DNA from 3 places in the Facklamia sp. P12955 genome. Region 3 is predicted to be linked to each of the others. Evidence: riboswitches for the same ligand, from Rfam matches in the RefSeq annotation. Region 3 holds a riboswitch; each other region holds the start of a gene.
The links. Region 3 has a riboswitch for tetrahydrofolate ahead of folP (dihydropteroate synthase). Riboswitches for the same ligand answer to the same signal wherever they lie in the genome.
Positions count from the first base shown of each region.

Region 1: linked by a shared signal. The riboswitch ahead of ACQV2G_RS06610 (folate family ECF transporter S component) and the one ahead of folP (dihydropteroate synthase) in region 3 are both predicted to bind tetrahydrofolate.
Region 2: linked by a shared signal. The riboswitch ahead of aroB (3-dehydroquinate synthase) and the one ahead of folP (dihydropteroate synthase) in region 3 are both predicted to bind tetrahydrofolate.

Region 1 is NZ_JBNUPF010000020.1:347-10,595, forward strand. It holds gene ccpA (catabolite control protein A) at 346-1,350, shown strand; gene ACQV2G_RS06600 (transglycosylase domain-containing protein) at 1,417-4,506, opposite strand; gene ACQV2G_RS06605 (rhodanese-related sulfurtransferase) at 4,533-5,504, opposite strand; gene ACQV2G_RS06610 (folate family ECF transporter S component) at 5,784-6,341, opposite strand; THF riboswitch at 6,391-6,488, opposite strand; gene ACQV2G_RS06615 (diacylglycerol/lipid kinase family protein) at 6,585-7,508, shown strand; gene ACQV2G_RS06620 (DUF2187 family protein) at 7,580-8,014, shown strand; gene ACQV2G_RS06625 (hypothetical protein) at 8,079-9,044, opposite strand; gene ACQV2G_RS06630 (ribonuclease HI family protein) at 9,085-9,525, shown strand; gene ACQV2G_RS06635 (THUMP domain-containing class I SAM-dependent RNA methyltransferase) at 9,501-10,249, opposite strand, start outside.
Region 2 is NZ_JBNUPF010000013.1:5,776-16,024, reverse strand. It holds gene ACQV2G_RS04940 (heavy metal translocating P-type ATPase) at 1-668, shown strand, start outside; gene pabB (aminodeoxychorismate synthase component I) at 750-2,768, opposite strand; THF riboswitch at 2,943-3,036, shown strand; gene aroB (3-dehydroquinate synthase) at 3,104-4,144, shown strand; gene ACQV2G_RS04925 (3-phosphoshikimate 1-carboxyvinyltransferase) at 4,145-5,416, shown strand; gene aroC (chorismate synthase) at 5,406-6,518, shown strand; gene ACQV2G_RS04915 (shikimate kinase) at 6,545-7,831, shown strand; gene aroQ (type II 3-dehydroquinate dehydratase) at 7,797-8,255, shown strand; gene aroF (3-deoxy-7-phosphoheptulonate synthase) at 8,271-9,041, shown strand; gene ACQV2G_RS04900 (aminotransferase class IV) at 9,023-9,766, shown strand; gene ACQV2G_RS04895 (hypothetical protein) at 9,786-10,010, opposite strand; gene ACQV2G_RS04890 (MgtC/SapB family protein) at 10,155-10,249, opposite strand, start outside.
Region 3 is NZ_JBNUPF010000019.1:18,329-28,577, reverse strand. It holds gene ACQV2G_RS06530 (FtsW/RodA/SpoVE family cell cycle protein) at 1-961, shown strand, start outside; gene ACQV2G_RS06525 (gamma-glutamyl-gamma-aminobutyrate hydrolase family protein) at 1,005-1,742, opposite strand; gene holA (DNA polymerase III subunit delta) at 1,873-2,892, shown strand; gene ACQV2G_RS06515 (diaminopimelate dehydrogenase) at 2,908-3,885, shown strand; gene rpsT (30S ribosomal protein S20) at 4,049-4,309, opposite strand; gene uvrB (excinuclease ABC subunit UvrB) at 4,496-6,493, shown strand; THF riboswitch at 6,555-6,647, shown strand; gene folP (dihydropteroate synthase) at 6,723-7,715, shown strand; gene folB (dihydroneopterin aldolase) at 7,724-8,074, shown strand; partial or broken gene folE (GTP cyclohydrolase I FolE) at 8,078-9,149, shown strand; gene ACQV2G_RS06485 (bifunctional folylpolyglutamate synthase/dihydrofolate synthase) at 9,146-10,249, shown strand, end outside.

The sequences.
Region 1 (10,249 bases), on a different contig from region 3:
TAAATTAAAAGCTCCGATGATGTTTCTTCGTTTCTTCTTTCTCGAATAGATTATATCTGATAAGGTGCTTATTCCCATGGTAGGTTAATTAAGTTAAATTTTCCTCACTGCCATATTTGGTGTCACCGACCATCCAAAAAGTTGAAGGGTAAACTGCTCTACAAATGAAATCAGTGTTAACCTATCTTTTGGGTTGGAGAAGACAGCAAACACCCTCTAATGAGCGAGTTCATTATTTATGAAAAAACTGTGAAAACTTGAGAATAAAGCTAGAAAACGCTTGCACTATCTGTCTGCTTATGTTAAATTCAAAGAGTAAATTAAAAATTTGAAAGAAGGGTAGGCATGGAAAAGCAAACAATTACAATATATGATGTAGCTCGTGAAGCTGGCGTATCAATGGCCACCGTATCTCGAGTTGTAAATGGTAATCCAAATGTAAAGCCAAGTACTAGAAAAAAAGTCTCAGAAGTTATAGAACGTTTAGATTATAGACCTAATGCTGTAGCAAGAGGACTAGCCAGTAAAAAAACAACCACAGTTGGCGTTATTATTCCTAACATTACTAATATCTTCTTTTCGGCATTGGCACGCGGAATTGATGATATAGCAGCTATGTACAAATATGACATTATTTTAGCAAATGCCGACGAAAGTGTCGACAAAGAAATTAATGTTTTTAATAATTTATTAGCTAAACAAGTAGATGGTATTATCTATATGGGTTATAATGTCGGCGAAGAACTTAAGTCATTAATTAAAACTTCAAGAACACCTGTAGTTATTGCGGGTATGATTAGTGAAGATCCTGATCTCTATACAGTATCAATTGATATTCGATTAGCAATAGAAGAAATGACAGATTTCTTACTTCAAAAGGGTAACAGACCAGCTATTATCACCGATTCAGAAAAGTATTATGTCAATCGAGTGCATCGGATTCCTGGTTATAAATCAGCATTGGCTAAGCATAATATAGCGGTAGATGAAGATTTGATTATCCAAAGTGACTTTACTGATGATGAAGGAGATATAATTGTAGATCAATTATTAGCTGCTAAAGCTACCGGAGTTATCGCTACTAAAGATTTCTTAGCAGTAGCCATTTTAAATGCCCTAACTGATCGAAATATTAAAGTACCTGAAGACTTTCAAGTACTTACTAGTAAAAACTCAGTCCTTACAAAATATTCGCGTCCTCAACTATCATCTTTACAATATCCTTTATATGATGTTGGAGCGGTAGCAATGCGCTTGCTAACGAAAATTATGAATGATGAGGGTATCGAGCAGCGTCAAATCATTCTTCCCCATAAATTAGTACACCGTGGTTCAACACTGAGTGAATAAAAACATTAAAAAGCTATGAGATTTTAACTCATAGCTTTTTATTATAGAGCCTTTATTTTGCAAAAATTATTCATAATATACTTCTTCAGTAACAGTCTCGCTATTTTCTGGTTGCGCCGGTATTAGATTACCATTTTCATCTGTGCTTTCAGAACGAGACTCATCATCCTCATCCGTTGTTTCTTCAGCAGAGGTCGTTGATGTTGTCTTTTCCTCAATAGATTCCATATAAGCATTCCAAAAACGTGCAGTATCTTGATCACTAGCGTTAAACATGAAGTTATAAGAGAGTGGAGCAGCAGGATTTGAATTTTTAAACAAATCTTGTTTAATAGGGCCATTTAGACTAGCAATTCGGTTATTATAGGTAATGTTTCCAGGTAAAGTTCCTGTCATTGCTACAATATTTTGGCTAACAACAGAAGCGGGTTGTGCAAAGACTTCATTAGATCCAAAAATATCAGGTCGAACTCTGAATAAGGCGTTGGCGATATTAGCCCAGTATATTTGTGAACGAACCGATTCATTGCCAAGTCCATCATCTGGGTTAACAAAGTATTCATAATATTGTGAATCATAGCCAGCCCATGTACCAATGGTAACAGAAGGAGTAGAGGCAATAAACCATAGATCTTTAGCATTTTCACTAGTTCCGGATTTGGCAATCCAGTCTCCTGGAACTTGCAGATTAGCTTTGGCATATTGTCCTGAACCGAATTCGGTTGTATCCCTTAAAATATCTACCATTAAGTAGTTTGTATCCTCACTAAATACTTTTTGTGGCTCTACTTCTTGTTCAAATACAGTATTTCCAAATGAATCGACAATCTTACTGATAATATGCCCTTGAATATAATAACCATTATTGGCAAAAGTTGAAAAAGCAGATGTTTGTTCAAAAACAGTCGGTCCGGTATTCACTCCACCAATGGAAAAGGCTAGGTTGTATGTTTCTTCTTGATCATATGCAAAGCCATCTTTAAAGCCCATGAGTTCAAGATAATCATAGACTGGTACGTTTTGCTGTATAAGCCCTTGATAAATTCGAATAGTTGGCAAATTCAGTGACTTAGCTAATGATTCTCTGGCAGAGATAAACTTATTAGAAATTGATTCGCCGTAGTTGGTCGGTTTCCACTCAGTTCCATCGGGATAAGTTTCTACAAATGGTGTATCGGGTACAATTGTGGCAGGAGCAATAAGATTATTCTCAATTGCTGGTGCATAGACTGCAAGTGGTTTGATGGTTGAACCAGGAGAGCGGCGAGTGGCAAAGGCATGGTCAATTTGATTATTATCATAATCGGTCCCAGCCACAAAGCCCAGTACTTTTCCACTAGTGTTTTCAATCACCACAACACCAGTTTGAATATTTTCAACATAATAGATTTCTTCACCGGTACTAGGATCTGTATAAACCCCATCATAGCTTACTCCTAATGAGTCTACGTTTTCTTTAGCAGTTTCTTGTAATTGATCATAAATTTCTTTATCAATAGTTGAATATACTTTGTAGCCCCCGGTACGCAGCTGGTTTTCTGCTTCAGAATAATATTGATTATACCATTCAATGTCTTGTAAAACATCGCTCATCTGATTTCCATCGTCATTGACATTAATTTCCATTAATTTCTTAATGGCTTCATTCATGACGGTTTGATACAGGTAGGATTGGCGTTCGATTGGACGATTTTCAGGTTTAATAAAATCTTTACTAATATCATAATCAATCGCAGTTTCGTATTCTTCTTTAGTAATAGCCTCGTTACGATACATACTGAATAGCACAGCTTTCATTCGATTGATACCAGGATTGAAATCCTCTCTAAGTGAACTGTTATAGTTATAAGGAGTATAGCTATAAGGATCTTGAGGCAAACCAACTAAAAAGGCAGCTTGAGCTAAATTAACTTCATTTGGTTCTTTGCCGAAAATGCCTTCAGAAGCTTCACGAATTCCCGCAATATTATCTCCTTCATTATTACGGCCAAAAGGAGAAACATTGAGATAAGCGTTTAATATTTCGTCTTTGGTAAAATATTTTTCAACTCTTAAGGCCAAGAGAATTTCGTTAGCCTTTCTAAAGAAAGTAACATCATTTGTTAATAACTGCTGCTTAACTAATTGCTGAGTTAATGTTGATCCTCCAGTACCAGACCCGGTAATAAGCGTTTGAAGCACTGCTCTAAGTGTTGATTTAGGGTTAACACCGTAATGCTCATAAAAAGCTTGATCTTCAATGGAAATTAAACCTTCTTTAATATAGGGTGAAATATCTTCTAAATTAGTAACAGATCTAACGACGTCCGATCTTATATCAGCAATAAGGTCGCCAGAGTCATAATATAAACTAGATTGTTGTTCGACTTGATTAATAGCTTCAGCCATCTCTTGTTTACTTGGTGGAGTCGTATCAGATACTAATGAAGTGAAGTAGCCTAATCCAATACCTGATAAGAGAAAGCCAAAAAGAAGATCTACAACTACAAAGTAGATGAATAGACGTCTAAATACATTAAAGATAATCGAAAGGACTAAGGAAATTTTTGAAAACCGGTCAAGACCTTCCAAAGATAGTTGACTACGCACTTCTTTTTTTCTTTTTCTTCTTTTATCAAGGTAAGTCTGAAAAAGATTTTTATCCGTTGAGTGGTTGTCACTTTCACTTTCAGTTTTTTGATTTGACTTCTGTTGAGGTCTGTTTGATTCTATAGCGTCTCGACTGAACTTACTAGAATTATTACTGCTAGTATGATTATTAGTCTTATTTTCTAGCTTTAAATCAGTGTCAGTTTCAGTTTTTTTAATAACTTTCTTCTCTGAGCGATCTTTTTTAATCGATTTATTGTGTAAATTGCTTACTGACTCACCTATAGGAGTTTCTTTTTTGACTTTAAGCGATTGATAATGATTAGAAGAAAACTGTCTTCTATCCTCATTTGACTGAGGAATAGCCTTATCAAAATTATTAAAGCTCTTATTTTCAAGTTCACTAATTCTTTTCAATCTTCTTGCTCGAGCTTCTTCGCTATTAACATAGTTAGAAGATTTCTGGTTGATTAATCTTTGCCGCCTTTGATTGAGATTTGGCTTACTATCTTTTAAATGATGACCCTCCAAAGGTGGCAGATGATTCTTGCTTTCTTTATTAGTCATTTCATTATCCCCTTTATCGGCTTAAATTATGCAGAATGTGTTTTACTTAAGCTTTCTCCAATTGCATTTAATCTTTCTTCCCATTCTTCTGTGGAAAAGTTATGTTCAGCGACATAGCGGTTTCGAGGATGACGACGACAGGCCTCACTACATCCACGTAAATACTTATCTTCATTTGCTTTAGAAGTCAATATTTGTTCATTACATTCTGGGTTTGCACAATTTACGTATCTTTCACATGGTGTTCCATCAAAATAATCTTTTCCGACTACTGTAGGATTTACTTGATTAACTGGGACAGCAATACGTTCATCGAAAACATACATCTTACCTTCCCAAAGCTCACCTTTAATTTCAGGGTCTTTTCCATAAGTATCAATACCACCATGTAATTGCCCCACATCTTTAAAACCTTCTTTAAGTAACCAACCTGAGAATTTCTCGCAGCGGATACCACCTGTGCAATAGACAACAACGCGTTTGTCCATAAATTTTTCTTTGTTTTCTTTCACCCAGTCAGGAAGTTCACGGAAATTACGAATTTCAGGACGGATCGCACCCTTAAAATGACCTAAATCATACTCATAGTCATTACGAGTGTCAAGAACAACTGTATCCTTGTCAAGTAGAGCATCTTTAAATTCTTTAGGGGATAGATATTGTCCTGTAATTTCATGTGGATCAATATCATCATCTAAGTTTAAAGCTACAATTTCTTCACGCGTTCTCACAGACATCTTTTTATGCGCATAATCATCAGCAAGATCTTGTTTAAACCATAAATCTTCAAAACCTTCTAGTGAATGAACATAGTCCATATACTTTTGTGTTTGATCTAGGGTGCCTGAAACGGTTCCGTTTATTCCTTCTTCACCGACTAATACGCGCCCCTTTAAACCGATACGACGGCAAAACTCTAAGTGTTCTTTGGCAAATAACTCAGGGTCTTCAATTCTTTGATATTTGTAATATAACAATACACGATAATTTTTCTTCATAGTATACCTCCTGTAGTTGCAAGCTACATTTATTTTCATATCTTCATATTATACGTAAATATAGTAAATGTCACAAGTTTTTACAATTTTTAATCTGATTGTTAAATAAGTTTACTAGTATTTTTTGATTTTTTAAGTGAAGTTTATAATATTTAGTACAGTAAATTTTCGTTAATAAAAAGGGCAGAAGCTTAAACTTCTGCCCTTTTTATTAATTTTATAAGATAATTCATAAATAGTAAGTAGTGCGTTACCTACCTAAAAGAGCTACCATAAAGTTTAAAATTGGAATTTTTTGATTAAACGATCAATTACAGGCAATTTTAGGATAATCACTAAAATAATTGTGTTCAATGGAAGAGAAACAGCGTTTTTAGCGATACGAATTGGCATGAATGCTGCCCAAGCTTTACCTTGCATCATTTTAATCCATAGAGATCCAAATCCTAAGTTTACAATAAAGGTTACTAAAACAACTGCTATAAGAATATTTTTCCAATTACGTTCTTTACGCCACAAAAACCAACCATAAATGAAACCAGCTAAACCGGCACTAAAGGTATAACCGAAGAAGAAGCTATAGCCATTTAGAAGAGCAGTGATAATGTCATTAGCTACCGATATAACGATAGCCCACCATGGACCAATTATAGCGCTGGAAATAGCAGTACCGATAAAGCCAACTCCAATTTGGGCAATTTCACCTACTCTAAACGCTGGTATATAAGCTAACATAATACGAAACGCTAATAATAAAGCCATGGTAGTTAATTGTAGGGTGGTTAGTTTTCCTTTATTACCATATGAAATAATACGACGGGAATCAGGTTTTTGCATAAAAAATACGCTCCTTTTTTTGACAAGAGAGCGCTACAAATAATATTAATGCAGCGAATGCAAAGATAGTATCGCAAGAATAAATTCTTTTCGTTTGTTGGCCACATCCCATCCAACAACACTTGACGTTCTATCTTTTACTCTGTCTAATGATATACATCAGTGTAACTTACTTTCAAAGAAATTGGAAGGGAAAATCGTTTAGGAGGACTTGTGATATAATGTAAAAAAAGGAGGGTTAATATGAAGAGCGTTTTAATCATCGCTAATCCAGGTTCAGGTAAGGGTAAGGCCAAAGCATATGCTGAGCAGTTAGCTGATTTACTAATTAATACATACGATGCTCAAGTCAAACACCGAACAACTGAAAAACCTCAAGATGCCTATGATTGGGCAAAAACTACCCCTGCAGATGAATACGACACTATTATTTGTTTGGGCGGTGACGGCACTATTAAGGAAGTGGTATCCGGTTTAATGGAGAATTCACAACCACCTCATTTTGCTTTTTTACCTTTGGGGACTGTAAATGATTTAGCAAGATCTTTAGGAATCTCTCTAAACCCAGTAAAAGCCATTAATCAATTTAAATCTTTAGAGTTAAAAAAATTGGATATCGGGCAAGTTAACGAGCAGTATTTTGCGAATGTTCTTGCGCTAGGAGCTATTCCTTCAGCAGTATTTGAAACTGAATCTAAAGTAAAAAATAAGATTGGGGTATTAGCTTATTTATTTGATGGCTTTAAAGCGATGTTTGAAGAGGAAGATTTTGATTTAGACATTAGTGTCGATGGAAAGGAATCTCATCACCTTAAAACCAATCTTATATTATTAACACTCACTACTAGTGTGGGAGGAATGGAAAATCTTCTTTCACAAGACCAGCTATTTGATGGATTGGGTCATCTTTATGCTTTTAAGGGTTCATTGGCTATATCAAGCATAGCTACTTTTATTGAAGAGAAAGGCTTGCCTCGACACGAATTAGATAATGAGTCCATCTTGTCGTTAAAGGGTAAAACATTCGATATTAAACTCGCTTCCTTGAATGAAGAACGTGAACTAAAAGCGAACATTGATGGCGATAAAGGCCCAAGTTTACCATTAGAAATTAAGATTCATAGTCAAGCACTTTCTGTATGGGTTCCAAAGGTAGAGAAAGAGTAACCTTTAGAATAAAAAAGAAAAATGTGGTATAATAACAATTACAGAGGGCAATTTAAGAAAAGAGGGATAACGTGTCGAAAAAAATTTCAGATGGGCAACGAAGTCTAATTGAAAAGGAGTTAAGACGCGGGACAAGCAAGTCACGTATCGCTTCGCTATTAGATGTAGATTATGAAACGGGTCTTGAAATGATTGAATCAGTAAAGTTAGCAATTCGACCAGAAATAGGGGATAAGATTACTTTCAAATTTAGAGAAAGTAGCATGACAGGAATAATTACAAAATTGCTTTCTAATAGTGCAGTTGTAGATATTTATTGGCAAGAATCAGATATGATGATGCAAGATATTATTGAAGAGAAGACCATAGTCAATTTCAAAGATATTATTGATTTTATATCCTTACCACCACAAGAAGAGGATAAGCATGTCATTCTAGATCCACAACCTACCGTGCACCATAAAAACACCAAGGAAAATGATACACAGTCAGAAGAAGAGAAGTAAAATTAGAGCGAGTCTACTATAGACTTGCTCTAATTTATTTAGAAAGTTTTCTTTAAATTTCTATCTATAGACTTAGTTGTTTGATTTCATCGATAGCCTGTTGGAGAATTTCATCCATTCGCTCATTTTGATCGGATTCTTCACTTTTTTCTATATGGTAATAACTTAAAAAGCTATTAAACCATGCAACAGGGTCTGAGATTTTTTCTTTGATAAATGGATAGTATACCATCACCAATAAATTTATTTCTTCTAGTAGACCATCATAAATATGAGGATTATTATTGACCGTATAATCTTCAAGAAGAGCTTTTATTTGTAAATAGGTCGAATCTTCTTTATAAGGGACTAGAGATAGGCTATCGATGATTTTAATTTCTTCAAACCATGTCAGTTTCAGATGGGCCTGGTAATTTCGAACTATATAATGATGCAATATATCACTTTTAACGAATTGACTTATCTCTTTGTCAGCCAATAATGCAGTCAAGATTGGATGTTTAAGGGAGTAATCTAAACTATAGAAGTTTTTGATTTCTTTTAAAAGTTCATATAAGGTTAGTTCTTTCAATTGTTTCAACTTTGAATCTAACCTCTTCGTATTTATAAGGAGTTGAAGTTCTTTAGAAAGAGCTTCTTTTTCTTTAATTTTTTCAATTTGTTTAACAATCAAAGAGATATCCCATTTTTTTTGATCAAAATATTCTTTGATTTCATATAACTGAATCAATAGTTTTTGATGAGAAAAAAGATAAGGTAAAGAATGAACATAAAGCATCGCTAATTCATAGTCAAGGTCTTGTATGGAGTGGTCTGAAAGAAAATTTTGCCATAACTTTTTGACAGCTTGACTTTTATTTTGAATAATATGAATAGAAATTAGTTCTTTAAACACTTTAAGGGAAGGTTCTATCTGATAGCTTTCTTTCAAAAAGTTAGATGCACTTGCATAATCATTTTGTTCAAGCGCATTCATGGCTTTGCGATAGAAATATTCGCTCTTATTTGGCATATGAATAAGATCTGTCAATTGAGGAGACTCCTTTCAAAATAGAGAGGGTGAAAAACCTATGTGGATACAAATTGATGCCGCTTTTGATCCTAAAACTAAAGAAGCGGGCCTAGCTTTTTTGGTATTCAATGGTGAAAAAGTTGCTACTTTTAAATTTTATATTAATGAATGTCTGGATAATCACCAAGCTGAGTTTTTTGCTTTAAGATTAGCTATGCAATGGATCAAGCAAGAAAAATTAAAAACAGATCAACTCATTCAAATTAAAACCGATTCTAAGATTGTTTTCCAATCGATTGAAAAACGTTTTGCCAAAAAAGACTATTTTAGCAAGCTTTTAAAAGTTATTCTCTTTGAAATGGACCATTATCCTTTACTTTTTCTAAAATGGATTCCTGAAAAAGAAAATCGAGCAGCTGATCAAGCAGCAAAACAAGCCTTACGTAAACAAGGGAAAGTAAAGACTTTAGACCCTTATTTATTTGTAGACCAAAATTGATAATAATTTACTTTTAAGGCACCGTTATATAACTTGCGTTTTTTGCTAGCTTTTTCACCATAAAATTTCTCAAATGAGTCATCACTTGAGAGAATATACTTCGACCAAGTGGTCATCAAACGGTAAATAGTACCCATGTCCTGGTATAGTTGGTGTACCTTATCTTCATCTAGCAAGCGGTCCCCATAAGGAGGGTTGGAGATTAAAATGCCATATTCTTCATTCGGACGGTAATCTTTTAACTGCATTTGTTTAAAAGTAATATCTTCTCCCACACCGGCATTTGCTGCATTTTGCTTGGCGATTTCAATCATTCTTCCATCTATATCGCTTCCAAAGATATTGAGTTTTATTTCATGGTTAATTTTTTGACGTGCTTTTGTTTTTTCCTTTGACCATACTTCTGGATTAAAGAACTCCCATTTTTCTGCTGCAAATGACCGATTTAATCCTGGAGCAATATTGCGTCCCATTAAGGCAGCTTCAATTAAAATTGTTCCAGACCCGCAAGTTGGATCATAAAGAGGACGGTCAGGGAACCAAGTAGTCAATTTGACTAAAGCTGCTGCCATATTTTCTTTTAGAGGCGCGCCACCTTTTTCAGTTCGATAACCTCGTTTAAATAGACTGCTTCCACTTGTGTCTAAAGTAATCATCGCCACATCTTTTAGTATCGATATTTCAATAGGGTAGTAATCACCTGTTTCGCTCAAAGGCATTTTAC
Region 2 (10,249 bases), on a different contig from region 3:
TGATGGATCAATTCAAGATCGAAGTGCCAGAATTAAAGACTGCTGCCACTGTCGTTTATCTCAGTATTAATCAAGCATATCAAGGCTATGTCCTCATTAAAGACCAGATCAAACCAGATTCTCAGTCCGCGCTGACAGAATTACATCAATTGGGTATTTCCTCTGCCATCTTACTTTCTGGTGACAATCAAGCAACCGTCGACGAAATCGCTCAACTTGTTGGGATTGATCAAGCAAAAGGTGACTTGCTTCCACAAGAAAAGATGATCGAACTGGAGAAAATTTTAGCTAACGTTAAGCAATCAACGTCTAATAAAAAATCCTCTAATGTAGCCTTTATCGGTGATGGCATCAATGATGCCCCGGCTCTTGCCCGTGCAGATATTGGAATTGCCATGGGAGGAATGGGATCTGACGCAGCTATTGAATCAGCAGACATTGTCATTATGAATGATTCTTTAGCTAAACTCCCTCAAGCTATTAAAATTGCTCAAAAAACTTTACGCATTGCTCAAGAAAATATAGCCTTTGCACTTGGAATTAAGGTACTCTTCCTAAGCCTCGCCGCTTTAGGCTTCTCATCCATGTGGATGGCTATTGTCGCCGATGTTGGTGTGACCATCCTTGCAGTTCTTAATAGTTTGCGAACACTTGGGAAAGTTAAATAATAAAAAAACCAGCAAGCATAATAATGGTATGCTTGCTGGTTTTCTTCGTTTAACAAACTCATTTATCTTTAATGAATCCTTTTAGGCCCCTTCAATTTTAAATTCGTAAGTTGAAGGTAGATGGTAATAGGCTTTTAAGGCATTAAGAGCTCCTTGGGCTTTGACTAAAGTTTCTTGGTACTCTTCTTCTGGATCTGAAAGGGCAATAATTGCTCCCCCTAGACCGAGACTAGTCTTTTCTTCTTCAATAACCGCCGTACGTATAACAATATTTAAATCCATACAACCATTATTAGCAATATAGCCAATAGCCCCTGAGTAGATACCTCGTGGACGTCCTTCTAATTGATCAATTAATTCGAGGGTACGATACTTCGGCGCTCCAGTCATTGAACCACCAGGGAAGCAAGCTTTAAACAGATCAATAGCTGAAACATTTTTTGCAAGAAAGCCTTGAACGGTAGTCACTAATTGATGAAGGGTTGAATAACTCTCAACAGCCATCAACTTGGGAACCGTTACTGTTCCAATCTGACAGACCTTACCTAAATCATTTCGCAATAGGTCTACGATCATCAAGTTTTCAGCCATGGTCTTTTCCTCGGTTGCTAAAGCATGAATAATCGCTTGATCTTCTGCTGGGTTTTGACCCCTTTTAGCCGTTCCTTTGATGGGCTTGGTTTGAACTCTACCATCACGATTCAAAGTTAAGAATTTTTCCATAGAAGAACACGCAACAGCAAAATGATCAAAAGTTAAAAAGGCTGCGTAAGGGGCTGGACTGGCTTGGCGTAAGGTTTGGTAATATATATAGGCATCTAGCTGGTCTTTGATATCCAAGCGGTTGGTCAAACATATTTCATAGGACTCTCCTTTTCGAATGTAGTCTTGACATTGGTGGATAGCTTTCAAATAGTCACTGCGAGCCATAGCCCAAGCAATAGTTGGTTGATCGAAGGCCTCCATGATAAGCTCTTCTTTTTCACCTACTGAAATATAAGCCTGTGAAAAATCTAAATCTTTGATCCAGTCTTTGTCATCTTTATAGGATAGTAAATAAAGTTGGTTTTCGTGATGATCGATAACAGCCGCTCGATCAATATAATCTAATATAACATCAGGATACAATGACTGATGCTGATTAGGCCCTTCCATTAAACTTTTGAGCTCATAACCAAAATAACCAATATAACCTAATTGGAAATCACATGGTAAATCTTGATGGATTGGCCATTGAGGTTGATGTTTTTCTAAATAAGTGAATATATCTTGATGAATTCTTTCTTCTCTTCCCTTTATATCTGTCTTGATAACCACATTATCCGTAATATCATAGGTCAGACGATGGCCATGGCGAGGACCCGCTTGTCCAATTATAGAAAAACGAGACAAAGCTTTTGTCACTTGACTAGAGTCTAACCATTGCGTTTGTTTATTAATTTGATAAAGCTGATTAAACAACGCTTGTGCATTGCCTTGATAAGGAACTTTTGTAACACGCAAAGGATTTGTCTGTATTTGGAAGGTGTGGATCAAGTCTACAAAATTCTCAATTAGACGTTCACCTTCTTGTGAAGCAATTGACTCTGGATGAAACTGAACGGCGTATTGAGGTTTGCTACGATGAGAAATCCCCATAATTAAGCCATCGTGCGTTCTCGCATCCACTTGAATGTTCTCCAATTTCTCTTCTTTACAGACTAAAGAATGGTAACGGGTCACTTTAAAATCTTGCGGTAGTCCTTTAAAAAGTCCTTGATTATTATGTCTGATTTCACTCAGCCGCCCATGAACAGGCTGAGGAGCCAATATAATTTCTCCTCCATTCAGATAATAAATTCCTTGCTGACCCAAACAGATGCCCAATATGGGACGTTCTTCTTTTTCGATTACTTCACGGCAAAGACCAAAATCTTCAGGATTTTCAGGACTTCCAGGACCTGGTGAAATAACCACCGCATCAAAATCTAACAATTTGAATTCTTCATATGACATTTGATCATTCTTAATAACCAACGGAACTTCTTGCGTCACTTTGGCTATTAATTGAAACAGATTATAAGTATAGGAATCATAATTATCAATGATAACAAACTTCATAATGGTTTCTCCTAACATTTTTTTCAACGATATCTATGCAACTGGTTATTGTCCTATTTTATCACAATTTGTAGTTAGTAAAAATACCTGAAAAGTAATTTAAAAAGAATAGCATTTAATCCTTGTCAATGATTGACAAGTGCTATCATTCACCTATAATGAAGGAGAACTTTGAACAGAGTATAAAAGGTGCGTAAAGTATTTACAGATGGGAAGTTGCTGTAAAACGAAATGAACAATCATGCGATGCCTTTTATCTTCCGCTGTTTTATTATCCATCTTTAGCGGAGCTCTGAATTTTTCAGAGCTCCTATTTTTGTTTAGGAGGGTACATTTTGGACATCCAATTGAATGTTTTTCCTTATCCAATCTATCTAGAACACCATCATTTTAGTCAATTAAAAAAACGCTTAAGCCAAATGAGCGGAAAAAAGTTTCTACTAACGGATCAAAATGTGGCGACCCTTTACCAAGAACAAATTGATCAACTTGGTCAGTTAGCATCCTTTTCTTACCATATTGTTCCTGCCGGTGAAGCGTCAAAGTCATTAGCTTGTTATCAAGAAGTGATGAATCGTATGGTAGAAGAAAAACTTACTCGGTCTGATTGCCTAATCGCCTTTGGTGGTGGCGTCATTGGTGACTTAGGGGGCTTTTTAGCCGCCACATATTTAAGAGGAATCAACTTTATACAAGTTCCGACGACTCTTTTAGCTATGGTTGACTCTGCCATTGGGGGTAAAAATGGCATTAATTTTGGTGCCTATAAAAATCAAGTGGGTACTTTCTATCATCCCGCTTGGGTTCATATCGATATTGCCTATTTAGACACCTTAGATATCAGACAAATTAACAATGGGTTAGCAGAAATTATAAAATATGCGATCCTTACTGACCCCGCTTTATTGGAGGACATCAGACGAGATAAAAGTCAACTCAACTACTTGAATCTAATTAAACGGTCTTTAGAAATAAAACACGCCTATGTTGCTAATGATTTTCACGATCAAGGTAAAAGACAATTCCTTAATTTAGGTCATACTTTCGCCCATGCCATTGAAAGTATTAGCAACCACCAAGTGAACCATGGTGAAGCAGTCGCAATCGGCCTATTATGGATGGCTCGTGCTAGTTTTAAATTGGGTTGGGCCCGCCAATCATTCGTTCCTCTTCTTGAAGATTTATACCAAAAACAAGGACTATTCCAGACTTATTACTGTGATAACCATGATTTACTGAACGCCATTAATCACGACAAGAAAAAACAAGACCAAACGATTCACTTAATTATTCCTGTTGAAATAGGAAATTGTGTCCGACAAGCCATTCCTATTCATGAATTAGGCCAATGGATTGAAGCAGGGAGTCGATTGTAGATGGATATTCAAATTATGCCTCACTCTTTAAAAGGCAGTATTTCTGCAATTCCTTCTAAATCAGACGCTCATCGAGCACTCTTTGCAGCCAGCTTAGCCAATGGTCCCTCTACCATCTATTTAGACCGTCTTTCAAAAGATTTAGAAGCAACATTGACTTGTATTGAAGGACTAGGTTGCCTGGTTCACCATGATTCAGATCAAAAAGCATACCATATCCTGCCAGATGCTCATTCTATGAAGCGCCACTTCAATGTGGGCGAGTCAGGAACAAGCTTACGCTTTCTAATTCCTATCTTAGCTAGTCGGTTAGAAAAGAACCAACAGGTCGAAATCCTTCGCCAAGGGAGTTTGATCAATCGAACCAACCAACCTTATTGGGACTTGTTTGACCAATTAGGTATTTATTGGCAAGAAGAAGGCCCTAGTATCTGGCTTTCAGGCAAGTTAGAAGCAGGAAATTACCAACTTCCAGGTAATGTTTCTTCTCAATTTATTTCAGGATTAGCTTTGGCTCTCGCTCATTTAAATAAAGCAAGTCAGATAAAATTAACTTCGCCTTTGGAATCCGCTGCCTATGTCGACATGACCTTAGCTAGCTTAAAAGAATTTAGTAAAAGGATTGATTTTTCTCATCAAACTCAAGCCTATCACTTACTCGATGGACCTATACAAGCAGCGCCCTACCAAGTAGAAGGCGATTGGTCCAACGCCCTTTTCTTCTTAGTAGCAGGCGTCCAGGTCTTAAATCTTACTTTTGACAGTCTCCAAGCAGACCGTCAGGCTTTGTCCTATTTGGATAAATTGGGCTATCCCATCCCCGAGTCGGCAAGACAATCCACTGACTATCATCCCAGTAAGACTTCAACTGCAAGTAATCAAATAGTGGAAATCGATGCCCGTCAATTGCCCGATGCTATTCCTATCCTTACCCTAGCAGCCGCTAGAAAAGCTGGGATTACTCGCATCGTTAACGGCCAACGCCTCCGCTTAAAAGAAAGTGACCGAATAGAATCTACCGTAGCTCTTATGCAAGCTTTAGGTGTCTACATACAAGCTGAAGCTGATGGGTTCATCTTGCAAGGAGGGCAAGGCTTTCATGGCGGAATTGTGGATACTTTTCAAGACCACCGTATTGCAATGACAGCTGCCATTGCGGGTAGTTTTGCCCAAGAACCTGTGATTATTAAAGGGGCGGACTGTGTTTCTAAATCTTATCCCCACTTCTTCGATGATTTTCAAAAATTAGGAGGTATCTATCATGTCCTTTAGTCTCGGTCAAAATTTTCGTCTCACTGTTTACGGACAATCCCATGCTAAAGCGATTGGGGTAGTCATTGATGGCCTTCCTGCCGGTTTAGATTTCCCTTATGCAGCCATTCAAACAGCTCTCGAACGTCGTCGTCCTGGTAAAAAGGTTTGGTCAACTAGCCGTAACGAGACTGATTTATTTGAAGTCAAAGCAGGTATTGTAGACGGTAAAACCTGTGGGGCGCCCCTTTGCTTAGAAATTAGGAATCAAGACATGCAGTCCAAGGATTATGCCCAACATCACTATCTCCCTCGCCCCTCACATGCTGATTATCCTGCTTTCATTAAATATGAGGGACACCATGACATTCGTGGGGGCGGACACTTTTCAGGGCGCATGACTGCTCCAATTGTAATGGCTGGTAGTATTGCCCGCTATTTATTAGAAACAAGCGACATCCAAATTTATAGCCACATTCATTCAATCGCTGGTATAAAAGACCGGTTAGTTGATTTTGCGCAACCTGATTTTAAAGCCTTAAGTGAATTAGTTAATAAAGAATTTGCCGTAATTGATGCCCTGCAAGGCCAAGCCATGAAGGAAGCTATCCTAGCCGCTAAAGAAGATAAAGACTCTGTAGGAGGGCAAATCGAAGTAATCGTTGACGGCTTACCAGTTGGTATCGGTCAACCCCTCTATGATTCGTGTGAAGCTAAATTAGCCCATGCCATGTTTGGCATTCCCGCCACTCGCGGCGTAGAATTCGGAACGGGCTTTGCTGGAGCAAACTTACGCGGCAGCCAGCACAACGATCCTTATTATTTGGATAATAACTTGATGGTTAAAACGCTGACCAACCATCACGGCGGTATTATCGGTGGTTTGACCACTGGCATGCCCTTGATTATGCGAGTAGCAATTAAGCCTACTTCTTCTATCGGTCAACCCCAAGCAAGTGTCAACCTTGATAAACAAGTTAATCAAGAATTGACGATTGAGGGCCGGCATGATCCTTGTATCGTCCCTCGGGTTGTTCCCGTTATTGAAGCAATGACCGCTATTTGCCTTTTAGACCTAATGATGATGGACGGTCAATGGCCAACTATTTCAACAAAAAATTAATTGCCGCCTTTAGAAAGTAGGTTCTTATGTTACAGACATCTCAAAAAAATAAAAAACCCACTCTTTGTGGCTTAATCGGACGTAAATTAGGTCATAGTTATTCCCAATCTATTCACCAACGAATTGGGAACTATCCCTATCACTTAATTGAATTAGAACCCAATCAGTTGAAAGACTTTCTTTTAGAGAAAAACTTCCTCGGACTCAATGTGACTATTCCTTATAAAGAAGCGGCCTTACCTTATTTAGACAACCTAGACCCCTTGGCTAAAACCATCGGATCGGTCAATACAATTGTGAATGAAGAGGGAAAACTCAAAGGCTATAATACTGACTACGCTGGCTTAGACTTTTTATTAAAAAATAATCATCTGACCTTAACAGGCAAAAATGTGCTTATTCTTGGATCCGGTGGCTCTGCCAAAATGATCGCTGTTTATGCTAAAAACCAAGACTGTCAACGAGTTAGCCATTTAAGCATTCGCCAAGCTTTCCCACCATTAAAGGCTGACAATCAGACGGCTCAAGTTATTTTCAATGCGACACCGGTTGGTATGTACCCTAATAACCAGGATTTAAGATTAAACTTGACCGCATTCCCTCAACTAGAAGCGGTCGTTGATCTCATCTATAATCCCTTACGCTCTTCTTTAGTCCTCCAAGCCAAAAGCCAAGGCATTCAAGCTATAGGTGGACTCGACATGTTAATTGCTCAAGCTTTTTTTGCCAGTCAACTTTTTACCGGTAAGTCTTATCCGACAGACTTCATCCATCAAATTTGCCAATCCTATTGGCAGGGAATCGAAAACTTAGTTTTCATCGGAATGCCAGGTGTTGGCAAGACCACTCTCGGAAAAAAACTGGCTGATCAACTAGGCCGCCCCTTTTTAGACACCGATCAATTGATCGAAGCTGTCATCCATCAACCGATCTCTGAATATATTTCCAAGGTGGGCGAAAAACCTTTTCGCGACCTAGAAGAAAAAATCATTCATCAAGTGGCTAAGGAAAATGGGCAAGTAATTGCCACGGGCGGAGGTGCCATTTTAAGGGCAAGGAACCGACAAGCTCTAACTCAGAATGGTCGATTGATTCTATTGGAGCGCCCCTTAGAAGAACTGTCTCGAAAGGGCCGACCACTTTCAGCTTCACTAGACCAAGTTAAGCGTTTATGGAATGAACGAAAAACACTCTACCAAGAGAGTGCAGACCTCATTATTCCCGTCAAGTCTTCTATCCCAACTAGCTATCAAGAAATGCAAGAAAGGCTGATCAAACATGCGATTATTAGTCCTCAACGGACCCAACCTTAACTTATTAGGCATCCGTCAACCAGAAATATACGGTCAAACCTCATACTCTGACTTAACAAACTCTTTAAAAAAATGGGCAAATGAATATGCTGTAGACCTTGATATCTTTCAATCCAACCACGAAGGAGCCTTAGTCGATAAAATTCAAAATGCTTATCAAAAGGTGGATGGCATAGTAATAAACCCAGCTGCCTACACCCATACATCCATCGCTATTCGCGATGCTTTAGCAGCCGTTGCTATTCCTTTTGTAGAAGTCCATCTAAGTTCTATTAGTCAAAGAGAAAGTTACCGACAAGTCTCATATATCCAAGATTTAGCCTTAATAACAATTGAAGGACAAGGCCCTGCAGGCTACCTTCAAGCTCTGGATTTTATCAAAAATTACCTCTTTAATCCTAATAATCCATCACCTATCACATAGAAAGAGAAGATATAAATGACAATGAATTCTGTATCTGTAAAGCAAGTCACTTTTGGCAAACAACCAGCTATTGTTATCGCTGGACCCTGCTCTATTGAATCTGAAGAACATATTTTTAAAGAAGCTCAAGCCTTGAAGGCGGCGGGAGTCGACATGATTCGAGCGGGTGCTTATAAACCAAGAACTAGCCCTCATGCTTTTCAAGGTTTAGGCTTTGAAGGTGTAAAGTACTTAAGAGCCGCCGCTGATTCAGTTCACCTCCCGATGGTCACAGAAGTTTTAAGTGAATATGATGTCGAAAAGCTGATCGATCTTGTGGACATGTTTCAAGTAGGTTCTCGAAATATGTATAATTACCAACTGCTGAAGTTGTTAGGTCAAGCCGGTAAACCTGTCCTATTAAAAAGAGGCTTTTCAGCAACTCTTAAAGAATGGGAAATGGCCGGTCAGTATTTAATGAGCGAAGGAAAAGCTTCGGTTGTATACTGCGAACGCGGCATACGTAGCTTTCAAGATGAAACACGCAACACCCTTGATTTAGCAGGTGCTATTCTCCTCCAAGCCAAAACGAAACAACCTGTCGTTATTGATCCTAGCCATGCCAGTGGTAGACGCGACCTCATCCTCCCTTTAAGTAAAGCCGCTTTAGCCGCTGATATTTCGGGGATTATGGTCGAAGTCCATCACAATCCCGACCAGGCCTGGACCGATGCCGCTCAGACTATTGATTATTCTATGTTGGATCAACTAATGAAGGAGTGCCAACCATGGCTTACATCAAATTAGATGAAGGCTTTCTTTTTGGACAAGGTGTTTTTACCACCCTTAAAGTCATCAATGGACAAGCGCTCTTCTTAGACCAACATCTTAGCCGTTTGTGTCAATCAGCCAAAGCTTTAGGTTTCAAAAGTTCTATAACCAAAAACGTTATTGTCAACTCTATTAACGAGAAAGAAATGGTGGATGGGGCTTTAAAAATCATCCTCTCACCAGGTAATCTTGTTCTACAAGAACGATCGGATCCCTATGGTAAGAGATTCTTGCCTGCAAAGCCATTAAAATTAGCCAAGTGGCAGCGCCATTCCTCTAACACACTCTTGCAACATAAGTCCACTATGTACTTAGCGAACAAAATTAATTTAAAGCAGATAAGAGAAAAAGGGGCTTTTGAATGCATCTTTTTAAATGAAAAAGACCAGATCACTGAGGGAAGCTTTACGAATCTCTTTTTTGTTAAAGACCAAGAGCTTATCACTGCTCCAACAAGCGCAGGTCTTCTTCCAGGTATTATGCGTCAATGGGTGCTTGACCATTTCCCTGTGACTATTCGCCCCATAGACTGGCAAGAAAGACAATCTTTCCAAGCTGGTTTTATGACCAACTGTTTGATGGGGATTACTCCAATTAAAACACTTGAATCAACCCATTACCAAGATCATCATCCTCTAATTGATTACATCCAAGAGGAATATTCTATAAAAATATATAAGCAAAAAGCTAGCCAATGGTGATAACATTTGACTAGCTTTTTTATTCATTATATTCATCTTCCGATTCATAAATACTCACGCCTGCAAGCTGATTGATGTCTTGGAAGAACTTTTCAGGATGAACTTCTTTAGGAATTACTAGACGGACTAAATAATCAAGTTGGTCACTATTATTCACTAAGGGTTTGATAAAAGTGACGGTAACTAATGACACTTCAATAAAATGAAGGACCTCATTAAAAGATTGAACATCATTTGCTTGCACAAAAACCGTTACCCAAGGTATTTTCTTCCTTAATGAGCTTTCAAGTCTTTGTAAGAAGGTCAAAGTGATTAGGAGTATAAAGCCTACAACAATTGCTACTTCGTAGAAGCCGATCCCAATTGCTAAGCCAATACAAGCCGAGGACTACAAGCCCGCAGCCGTGGTTAACCCTTTAATTTTGTCACGATTAGTAACTAAAATCATACCGGCACCTAAAAAGCCAATCCCACTCACAACTT
Region 3 (10,249 bases):
TGGTCTGTTTTTACTGGTGCTCGTCCTTTTTTTCCATGATCGCCAAACAGCAATCATGACGGGAGCTAAATCTTGGTTCAAATTAGGTTCTTTATCTTTTCAACCTTCAGAGTTGATGAAACCAGCCTTGATAGTTTATCTGTCACGATTGGTAACCGAACACAATAATCAAAATACTAATCGAACGATTCAAAGCGACTTTATCTTGATTGGTAAACTCTTATTGGCTTCCGCACCTGTATTAATATTAGTGCAAATGCAAAATGACTTGGGAACTAACTTGGTCATGCTGTCTATTATCGCTGGATTGATTCTTTTATCCGGTGTTTCATGGAAAATTTTATTTCCAGCTTTTTCAGTTGTTTTCATTGTTGGTGGGGGATTAATCTTACTGGCCGTCTTATTCCCAGATGCCTTACTGAAAATCGGCTTCCAACCTTATCAGTTAGGCCGGATCACTACTTGGTTAGAACCCTTCTCAGACACCAGAGGTGAATCTTACCAACTGGTTCAATCGATCTTAGCGATTGGATCTGGTCAACTCTATGGTAAGGGCTTTGGCATTTCCGAAGTGCCAGTTCCGGTTCGTGAATCAGACTTTATTTTTACGACTATTGGTGAAAATTTTGGTTTTTTTGGTGCGGCGATTATTCTGGTGATTTATTTTGTTTTGATTTATCAAATGGTTCAAACTTGTTTTGAGACTCAAAATGAGTATTATACTTATATTTCTGCAGGAGTTATTACCATGATTCTTTTCCACGTTCTAGAGAATGTGGGCATGACTATCGGTTTACTGCCAATTACGGGAGTACCATTACCCTTTATCTCTCAAGGGGGATCGGCCATACTGTCTAATATGGTCGGAGTGGGTCTGATACTCTCTATGCGTTACCATCACCGATCCTATATGTTCTCAGAAGCTGACCCTTATATGTACGGTGATCGTAAGCAATACTAAAACAAAAACGAATCCTATGCAGGATTCGTTTTTGTTTGATTAATTAAATATTACTGCTTATTTTAGCCCGTTCTACCAAATCTTTAAAGATAGCTCGACTGCTTTCTTGATGTTTGTAAGTGAGTTCAGGGTGCCATTGGACAGCTAAAATATCCACATTTGGATCAGTGGATTCAATGGCTTCAACCAGATGGTCACCTGACCAGGCAATGGCTTTTAAGTCTTTACCCAGCTCTTTAATGGCTTGATGGTGAAGACTGTTGACGTAATCACCAGTTCCCATCCAATTACTTAAACGTGAATTGGGATCAATTTTAACCCGGTGGGTCATACGGTTTAATTCTGATTTTTGCACGTGTTGAATAGCCCATTCTGGATACAAGCTGAGGTCTTGATAGAGGTTCCCACCTTGAAGAACATTAATTAATTGCATACCACGACAGATACCAAGGATTGGCTTGCCAGCTTGCATAAAATGTTTAATTAATTTTAATTCATGGTGGTCACGGTCGATATTTAAAGATCCTAATTTTAAATGAGGTTCTTCTTGATAAAAACGTGGATCCACATCTTGTCCACCAGTTAGGATCAGACCGTCTATACGGTCAATAATGGCTTCAATTGGATATTGGTTATTGATGGGTAGAACGAGTGGAATCCCTCCCGCTTCAATAATAGCTTCTACAAAAAAGTGAGGGGTGTAAGTAGCATCGAAGGCTGCATATCGAGGGTCGTTTTGAATGGGTGTAATACTACCAGTAATTGCGATGATTGGTTGCATAATAAATTCCTTTCTGCGACTATAATGATATTCCTATTATACAAGAAAGTGCCTGCAAGTTAAAAGGCTTTATAGCATACAAAGCATAAAATATTTGGTACACTAATGAGAGAGGATGAGGAGGGGCATTATGGACTTTCAAAAGGCAAAACAGGCTTTAGTTCAGGGTAAGATTGATAATGTTTACTGTCTTCAAGGCAGTGAAGTCTATCTTCAACAGAATTTTCGACAAGCTCTGGCTCAAAAAATTGAAAATTTGGCCGGCGAACTAGACCTTTCTAGCTTTGACGCTAATGAAGTATCCATTGACACTGTTTTAGATGAAGCAGAAAGTTATTCGTTTTTTGTCGACCAACGCCTCATTATAGTGGACCAAGTAGATTTTCTAATCAGCCAAGCTCAACAAAAAATGACTGATGGTCAAACAAAGCGCTTGTTGGATTATTTGAAGGATCCTAATCCCGCTACTTGTATTCTTTTTATCGTCCCTCATGATCAAGTGGATAAAAGGCGAAAATTAACTAAGGCATTCCTGAAAGAGACGACTTATATTAATATTTCTCCTCTAGGAGAAGCGGCTGTTCAGTCCTTTATTCAAAGTTATATTCAAAGTGCTGATTTTGAGATGACTACAGAAGCCCAAAAGGCTTTGTTACAACGTGTAGATTATCAATTGAGTCAAGCAGTGGCTGAATTGGAGAAGTTGAAACAATTTGCTCAAAGTGGTCAAAAGGTTACCCTGGAAGTGGTAAATTCTTTAGTCACACGCAGCCTAGCTTCAGATGTCTTTGAATTGACCAATGCTATACTAGCCCGCAAGCTTGATCGCTCGATTCAAATTTATCAAGACTTAATATTAATGAAGCACGATCCCATTCAACTACATGCCTTAATCGTTTCGCAGTTTCGCTTATTTTTACAAGTTAAACTCTTACAAATGCAAGGAATAAAGCAAGATGAAATAGCTCAAACACTCTCTGTCCATCCTTATCGAGTGAAATTAGCCCTTCAAGCCAGTCGACCCATGCAAATAGGAGAACTTAGTCAGCTTTATTTACAACTCATTCAAGCTGATTACCAAATGAAAACCGGTTTAGGCAATAAGGATACGTCTTTCTATCTGATCCTGACCAAAATCATGCAACTTTAATTAAAGGAGGTTCCTATGCAAAAAATTCGCTTAGCCATCGCAGGTTTCGATCAAGTGGGTCAAGCTATTATGGAAGTTATGGATCAACACCAAGACTTAATTATCCAACATATCTTTAGCCGGCAAAGTAAGCAGGACTTCCCACAAGCCTTGCAGTCTTTGCCTATTCATCCCATGGAACAAGCACTTAACTTTAAAGAGTCTATTGATGTCTTGCTAGTCTGTAGGGGTACTACTGAGGATAATCCTGATAATCTAACGGAATATGCGGCTCATTTTAATTTAGTGGATACATATAATTTTTATGCTAAGCCAGCTCTTTTATTAAAATCGATCGATTCTATCAGTCAGGTTCACCATAAATTAGCCGTGATAGGTGTAGGGTGGAATCCTGGTATTTATACAATCAATCAATTATTGGCAGAAGCTGTGATGCCTCAAGCAACTAATTATCGTTTTATCGAAAATGAATGGAGTCAAAAAATGAGTGAAACACTGGCTGGCATAGAAGGAGTAGCCCAAGCAAGTGTATATATCAAAGCCTCTCCTCAAAGTATACAAGCCATTTTAAAAGGGGAAGGTGCTGATTTGCGTTTTTCTGACTATCAAGAAAGAGTGGCTTACCTAGTTTTGGAAGAGGGAGTGAATCCTGACAGGATTCATGATCAAGTACAGGCCTTACCTAATTATCTTTCTCAAGTTGAAAGGAATATAAATTTTGTTTCGAGTGATCAGATGACCAAGCTTTCAAAGGAAGCCAAAGCGGGTCGGCTGATTCGGACCCTTTCAGACAATCAAGAGCTTACTACTTATGATTTGAGCTTAAGTTTTAATCACCCTCGATTTAATCAAGCCCATTTACTGCTGGCCTATGCCAGAGCGGTTTACCGTTTAGCTAGTGAAGGAAAATCAGGAGCCTTAACACAATTAGATGTTCCAGTGTCTTATTTAAGCAAGCACAGTCGACAAGAACTACTTAATCAGTATCTATAAAATGAAGTTCAACATAAAAAGCATCCTTCTTAAAACCTTTCGATTAGGGTCTGTAACAAGATTTATCGGCTTGTTGTTAGGCCCCTAATCAAACAAGGATTAACGAGGATGCTTGGTCTGATTAATCAGTAAAACAAAAAAGCTCCCAATGGAAGCTCAATTATTATTTAGCAGATGCAATTAATTTAGCTAAACGAGATTTATCACGTGCTGCTTTGTTGTGATGAATTAAGCCTTTAGTTGCGGCAGAGTCAATAGCTTTAACTGCGGCTTGGTATAATGCTTGAACATCACCTTCGCCCGTTTCAACTGCTACGCGAACTTTTTTCATTGCAGTTCTTAAAGCAGAAACTTGAGTGCGTTTACGGCTAGAAACTTTTTCAGTTTGACGTGTACGTTTTTTTGCTGATGCTGTATTGGCCATGAATGGTCACCTCTTTTCAATAAATCTAGTCTAAGTCTGAAAACTTAGTCAACAAGAAATATTATACAGAAGACAATGTCAACTTGCAATAAAAATAAGTCAGATTATTTAATAAGCATTGAACTTGTGAGACAAGCAAAAGTTGTGTAATTTATTAAGAGCAAAAGCATAAATGGAGGCGAGTTTTTGAAGAGTAATAAATTTAGGGTGGTATCACCTTATGAACCAGCTGGTGACCAACCCCAGGCAATTAAAGAGTTAGCGGCTGGTTTAAGAGCAGGAAAAAAAGAGCAGATTTTACTTGGGGCTACTGGTACGGGTAAAACATATACAGTGGCTAAGGTAATTGAAGAAGTCAATAAACCAACATTGGTCCTAGCTCATAATAAAACACTAGCCGGTCAATTATATTCCGAATTATTAGAATTTTTCCCTGATAATGCGGTCGAATATTTTGTCTCCTACTATGATTATTATCAGCCAGAAGCCTATGTGCCATCTTCTGATACCTATATCGAAAAGGAATCCAGTGTCAATGACGAAATTGATAAGTTGCGTCATTCAGCTTCTTCTTCTTTATTAGAAAGAGACGATGTGATAGTAGTCGCCTCAGTGTCGTGTATTTATGGTTTGGTTGATCCGGACATGTATCGTGAGCATGTACTTTCTTTACGTCAAGGTCAAGAAATTGCCCGTGACCAAGTGATGGCTCGTTTAGTCGACATGCAATTTGTTCGCAATGATATTGATTTTCAACGTGGAACCTTTAGAGCCCGTGGCGATGTCCTAGAAATCTTTTTAGCTTCAAGAGATAAAGAAGTCATTCGGATTGAGTTTTTCGGTGATGAAATCGACCGTATCCGTGAAGTAGATGTTTTAACAGGTGAAATCAAAAAGGATGTCGAACACTATCCCATTTATCCGGCTACCCACTTCGTAGCTAATCAAAAACAAACGCAAAGAGCAGTTGAAAGTATTCGTCAAGAATTAGAGGAAAGATTAGAAGTCTTACGCTCTGAGAATAAACTATTAGAAGCTCAGCGACTAGAGCAAAGAACTAACTATGATATTGAAATGTTATTGGAAATGGGCTATTGTTCAGGCATTGAAAACTATTCGCGCCATCTGGATGGGCGTGCACCAGGAGAGCCACCTTATACGCTATTAGATTTCTTTCCTGATGATTTTCTAATCGTTGCTGACGAATCCCACATTACCATGCCGCAGATTCGTGGGATGTATAATGGTGACCGGGCGCGTAAGGATCAGTTGGTTGAATACGGCTTTCGTCTACCTTCAGCTGTGGATAATCGTCCACTTAAACTCAATGAGTTTGAAGACCATATTAATCAGATTATTTATATCTCAGCCACACCAGGCCCTTATGAATTAGAACATACCAACCATGAATATGTCGAACAAATTATTCGTCCAACAGGTCTTTTGGATCCTGTTATAGAGGTTCGACCGATTAAGGGACAAATTGATGATTTAGTTTCCGAAATTAGTTTAAGAGTGGAAAGAAATGAACGTGTCTTTGTAACGACTTTAACCAAAAAAATGTCTGAAGACTTAACCGATTATCTAAGGGAATTGGATATTAAGGTCAAATATCTGCATTCAGATATTGTGACTTTGGAGCGAACGGAAATCATCCGTGATCTCAGATTAGGTGTTTTTGATGTCTTAATCGGGATTAACTTATTAAGAGAGGGACTAGATGTCCCTGAGGTATCACTGGTGACGATTTTAGATGCGGACAAGGAAGGCTTTTTAAGGTCAGAACGTGCCTTGGTACAAACAATTGGTCGAGCCGCTCGAAACCAAAACGGTCGCGTAATTATGTATGCAGACCGCATCACTAATTCTATGCAAAAAGCGATTGATGAGACAGAAAGACGACGCCAAATTCAAACAGCTTATAATAAAGAGCATGGCATCACACCGACGACTATCAAAAAAGATATTCGCGACTTAATTCGTATCACTCACGATGTGGAAGCAGAAGATCGTCAAGAAAATGTCTTACTAGATTTCAAACAACTATCTCGGATGCAAAGAGAGGAAGAGCTGGAGCGTTTAACCATGTTGATGAAAGCTTATGCTAAAGAAATGAATTTTGAAAAAGCAGCCGAGACGCGTGATTTAATGATGGAGTTGAAAGCGCATTTCAAGATAAAATAAGTAATAAAAATCTAACATTGTAATTTTTAATGTATTCCCTTACAATATAAGGGAATTCAAAAACAGAGTAGGTTATTTACGTAAAGTGCTTCTAGATGGGATGTCGCTAGAAGACGAAGTGATTCTCACGCGATAGATAATCGCCTCCGCTGTTTTCATCTTGTGGAGGGCACTCTTTTGAAGAGTGCTCTTTTTTTGAGTCAAACTATCTAAGTGGGGAGAGTAAAACATGCAAGTAAATCCAAAAAAACAGCCAGTCTTTCGCTTTAACCATCGTGAGATTAAGCATGGCGACCCGACCATTCTCTGTGGAATCGTCAATGTGACCCCAGATTCTTTTTCAGATGGAGGAAAATGGTTTGGTCTAGAAGTGGCTTGTAAGCGAGCGATGGAACTGATTAAGCAAGGTTGTCAAATGATTGATATCGGAGGAGAATCTACCCGTCCGGGGTCGACTTATGTGGCCGTAGAAGAAGAAATCCAACGTGTCGTCCCAGTTATCAAGGCCCTAAGAGCGCAAACTGATGTAATAATCTCAGTTGATACTTGGAAAGCTGAGGTTGCTCAAGCAGCGCTTGCAGCCGGAGCCGATATTATCAACGATATTACTGGACTTTTAGGTGACCCGCGCATGGCCTCAGTGATTGCACCAACTCAAGCTGGTGTCATTGTGATGGCTAATCCAGTAATTGTCCGTCCAGACCATCCTTCCGCCAAGGTCTTTCCGCAGTTTGGAGCAGAAGGCGTCTTTAGCAAAGCAGAATTGGACGCTTTTGCCAAAATGGACGCTGTTGAATTGATGGATAAGTATTTTGATAAGTCTTTAAAGTATGCGACTGAAGCGGGTATCAAAAAAGACCGCATCGCACTTGACCCAGGTATCGGCTTTGGTTTAACTAAACGTGAGAACTACCAATTAATCCATCAAGCCAATCGGATTCACCAAAAAGGCTTTACCTGCTTCTTAGGGGTTTCTCGTAAACGCTTTATTCAAAACACCCTGCAAGAAGCTGGCTTTAATGTAGATGTTGAAACCGAAGAAGGATTCAGACAAAGAGACGAAGGCTCTGCTGCCTTATCCGCTATCGCTGCTTTTATGGGTATCGAAATGCTTAGGGTTCATGTGGGAAGCTCTCACCGGATTGCTTCGTTAATTGGTAACCACTTGCGCTTATCTGATGGCTTAGAGGATACAAATTTTGCTGCTTATCCACTTAAATAGGAGGAGTTATGTTTAAGATAAAATTAAATAACATGCGTTTTTATTCGCATATTGGCTATTTTCCTGAAGAGAAGAAATTAGGTCAAAATATCGCTGTTGATCTGACGGTGACCATGAAGGCCAGTCTCACGCGAGATGATTTAAATGAAACAGTCTCTTATGCGCATTTTTATGATCTAGTTGCTGAATATATAAAAAAAACACGGGTCGACTTGATTGAAACAGTTGCTTTTGACCTTTTAGATTTAATAAAACAATCCAATCCACAACTAATTAGTCAGGTCAAAGTCAATGTTCGCAAATTACAATTACCCATCGATGGTATTTTAGATTCTGCCGAAATTGAATTGGAGGGATAGAGGATGGCAACTGTTTATCTGAGTGTCGGATCTAACTTAGGAGATCGGATGGCTAATCTGCGAAAGGGGCAAGAGCTGTTAGCGACTCATCCACAAATTGAAGTCTTAAAAGCCTCGGCCTATTATCAGACTTCTCCAGTAGGAGGAGTCGTGCAAGATGACTTCATTAATCAAGCTCTCGCCATTGAAACAGACTTAGATCCTTATGACTTATTGGACTACCTTCATGAAATAGAAGCCAAGTTACTAAGAAAGCGATTGATCGTTTGGGGACCTAGAACTTTAGATATGGATATCTTATATTTTGGCCATCTAGAAAGTGAAGACCCTCAGCTAACTTTACCGCATCCCGAAATAATGAACCGTTTGTTTGTGTTAATTCCTTTAAAAGAAATTATTGACACCAATTTTTATGCTTATTGTCAAATTAATCAAGCCATTGAACATTTAGAAAAGACACAAGACCAAAGAATAGAAAGAGTGGTAGAAAATGAAAGAAATTAATTTGAATCGTATAGAAGAATTAGTTCGTGAGCTTTTAATCGAAATCGGAGAAGACCCAGATCGTGAGGGGCTCATTGAAACACCTAAACGTGTTGCCAAGTCGCTAAAGGAAATTACAGCTTCTACTCGCTTAGAAGAATTTACGGAAGGAAAAATGTTCCCAACCGATGCCAGTCCTAATCAACAAATGGTGGCAGTCAATAATATCCCTTTTTATTCTATGTGTGAACATCATATGTTACCCTTCTTTGGGAATGTTCATGTAGGCTATCTTCCACAAGATGGACAAATTATTGGCCTGTCAAAAATACCAAGATTGGTAAACTATGCTGCAAGAAAGTTAAATGTGCAAGAAAATATTACGCGTGAAGTCGCTGAGGTTTTGATGGAGATTACCCATGCTAAGGGAGTAGCTGTGGTGGTTGATGCCCGTCATATGTGTGTGGAAATGCGCGGGGTCCAAAAAGTCAACTCCATTACCCGTACCAACTATTATTTAGGCGTCTTTAATGAAGATGTTCAGTTGCGGAATGAATTTCTGCAGTCTTTACCTAAGGTGAACGCCTTATGATTAACAGTTTGACCGATGATTTACCAACTATTCTTTATGGTGAAGGAGACCGTCTAAGTGTTTTAAAAGCCATGTTGAAACAATTGGGCCAACCGGACCAAACCGTTAAAATCATCCATATTGCGGGAACTAATGGTAAGGGGTCAACTGCTAATATGATTTCTCATTTATTACTTGCTCATGGATATCGCACAGGACTATTTACCAGTCCTCATTTATATTCAGAATGTGAAAGTATTAAAGTCAATGACCAAATGATTAGTCAGTCAGATTTTAGCTGTATCATGGCGGAAGTTCACCGAGCGGCGATTATGTTAGGCTTAGACCCACAAAAAGATTTGTCACAATTTGAGACCACCTTTTTGATTGGGATCCTGTATTATGCCCATTTAGCCTGTGATTATCTAGTTTTAGAATGTGGTGTAGGTGGGGGCCTTGATGCGACCAATGCAATTAGCCACTCTGAATATGCCATCTTTACTAAAATTGGTATGGATCATTTAAATTTACTGGGGGATTCTTTGCAAGCTATCGTAGAGACTAAAGCTGGTATTATCCGTTCAAATCAACAAGTCATTGTGGCGCCGAACCAAAAGAACGGAGTGGTTGAGCGTCTTAAACAAATAAGCTCGGAGCAAAAAAGTTCTTTCCATGATAGCTCTGACCAAAAGATTGTTTACAAGCGTCCACATTATTTTCAAGTGGAACTAAATCAAAAAAGTTTTGAACTCTACTTGCCCTTATTAGGGACTTTCCAAAATGAAAATTTAAAGACCGTCTTTAAATGGTATCAAGTATGGTTGGAAAGTGAACAACCTTCTCCTATAGAGACTGACATGACAAAAGCTTTTAAAGACTTAAGAATGGTAGGACGTTTTGAAAAAGTGCAAAGCACTCCCGACATTATCCTAGATGCTGCTCATAATTTAGATGCCATTCAAGAATTAATCTCTAGCATCCAATCATTATATGCTGGTCAAAAGTTGAGCATTTTGTGTGGTTTTCTCAAAGACAAAGATGTACCGGCTATTCTAGATGAATTATTAAAATTAACTGCTGATTTTTATGTGACCCAGCCCGATTTTCCAGATCGAGCGATG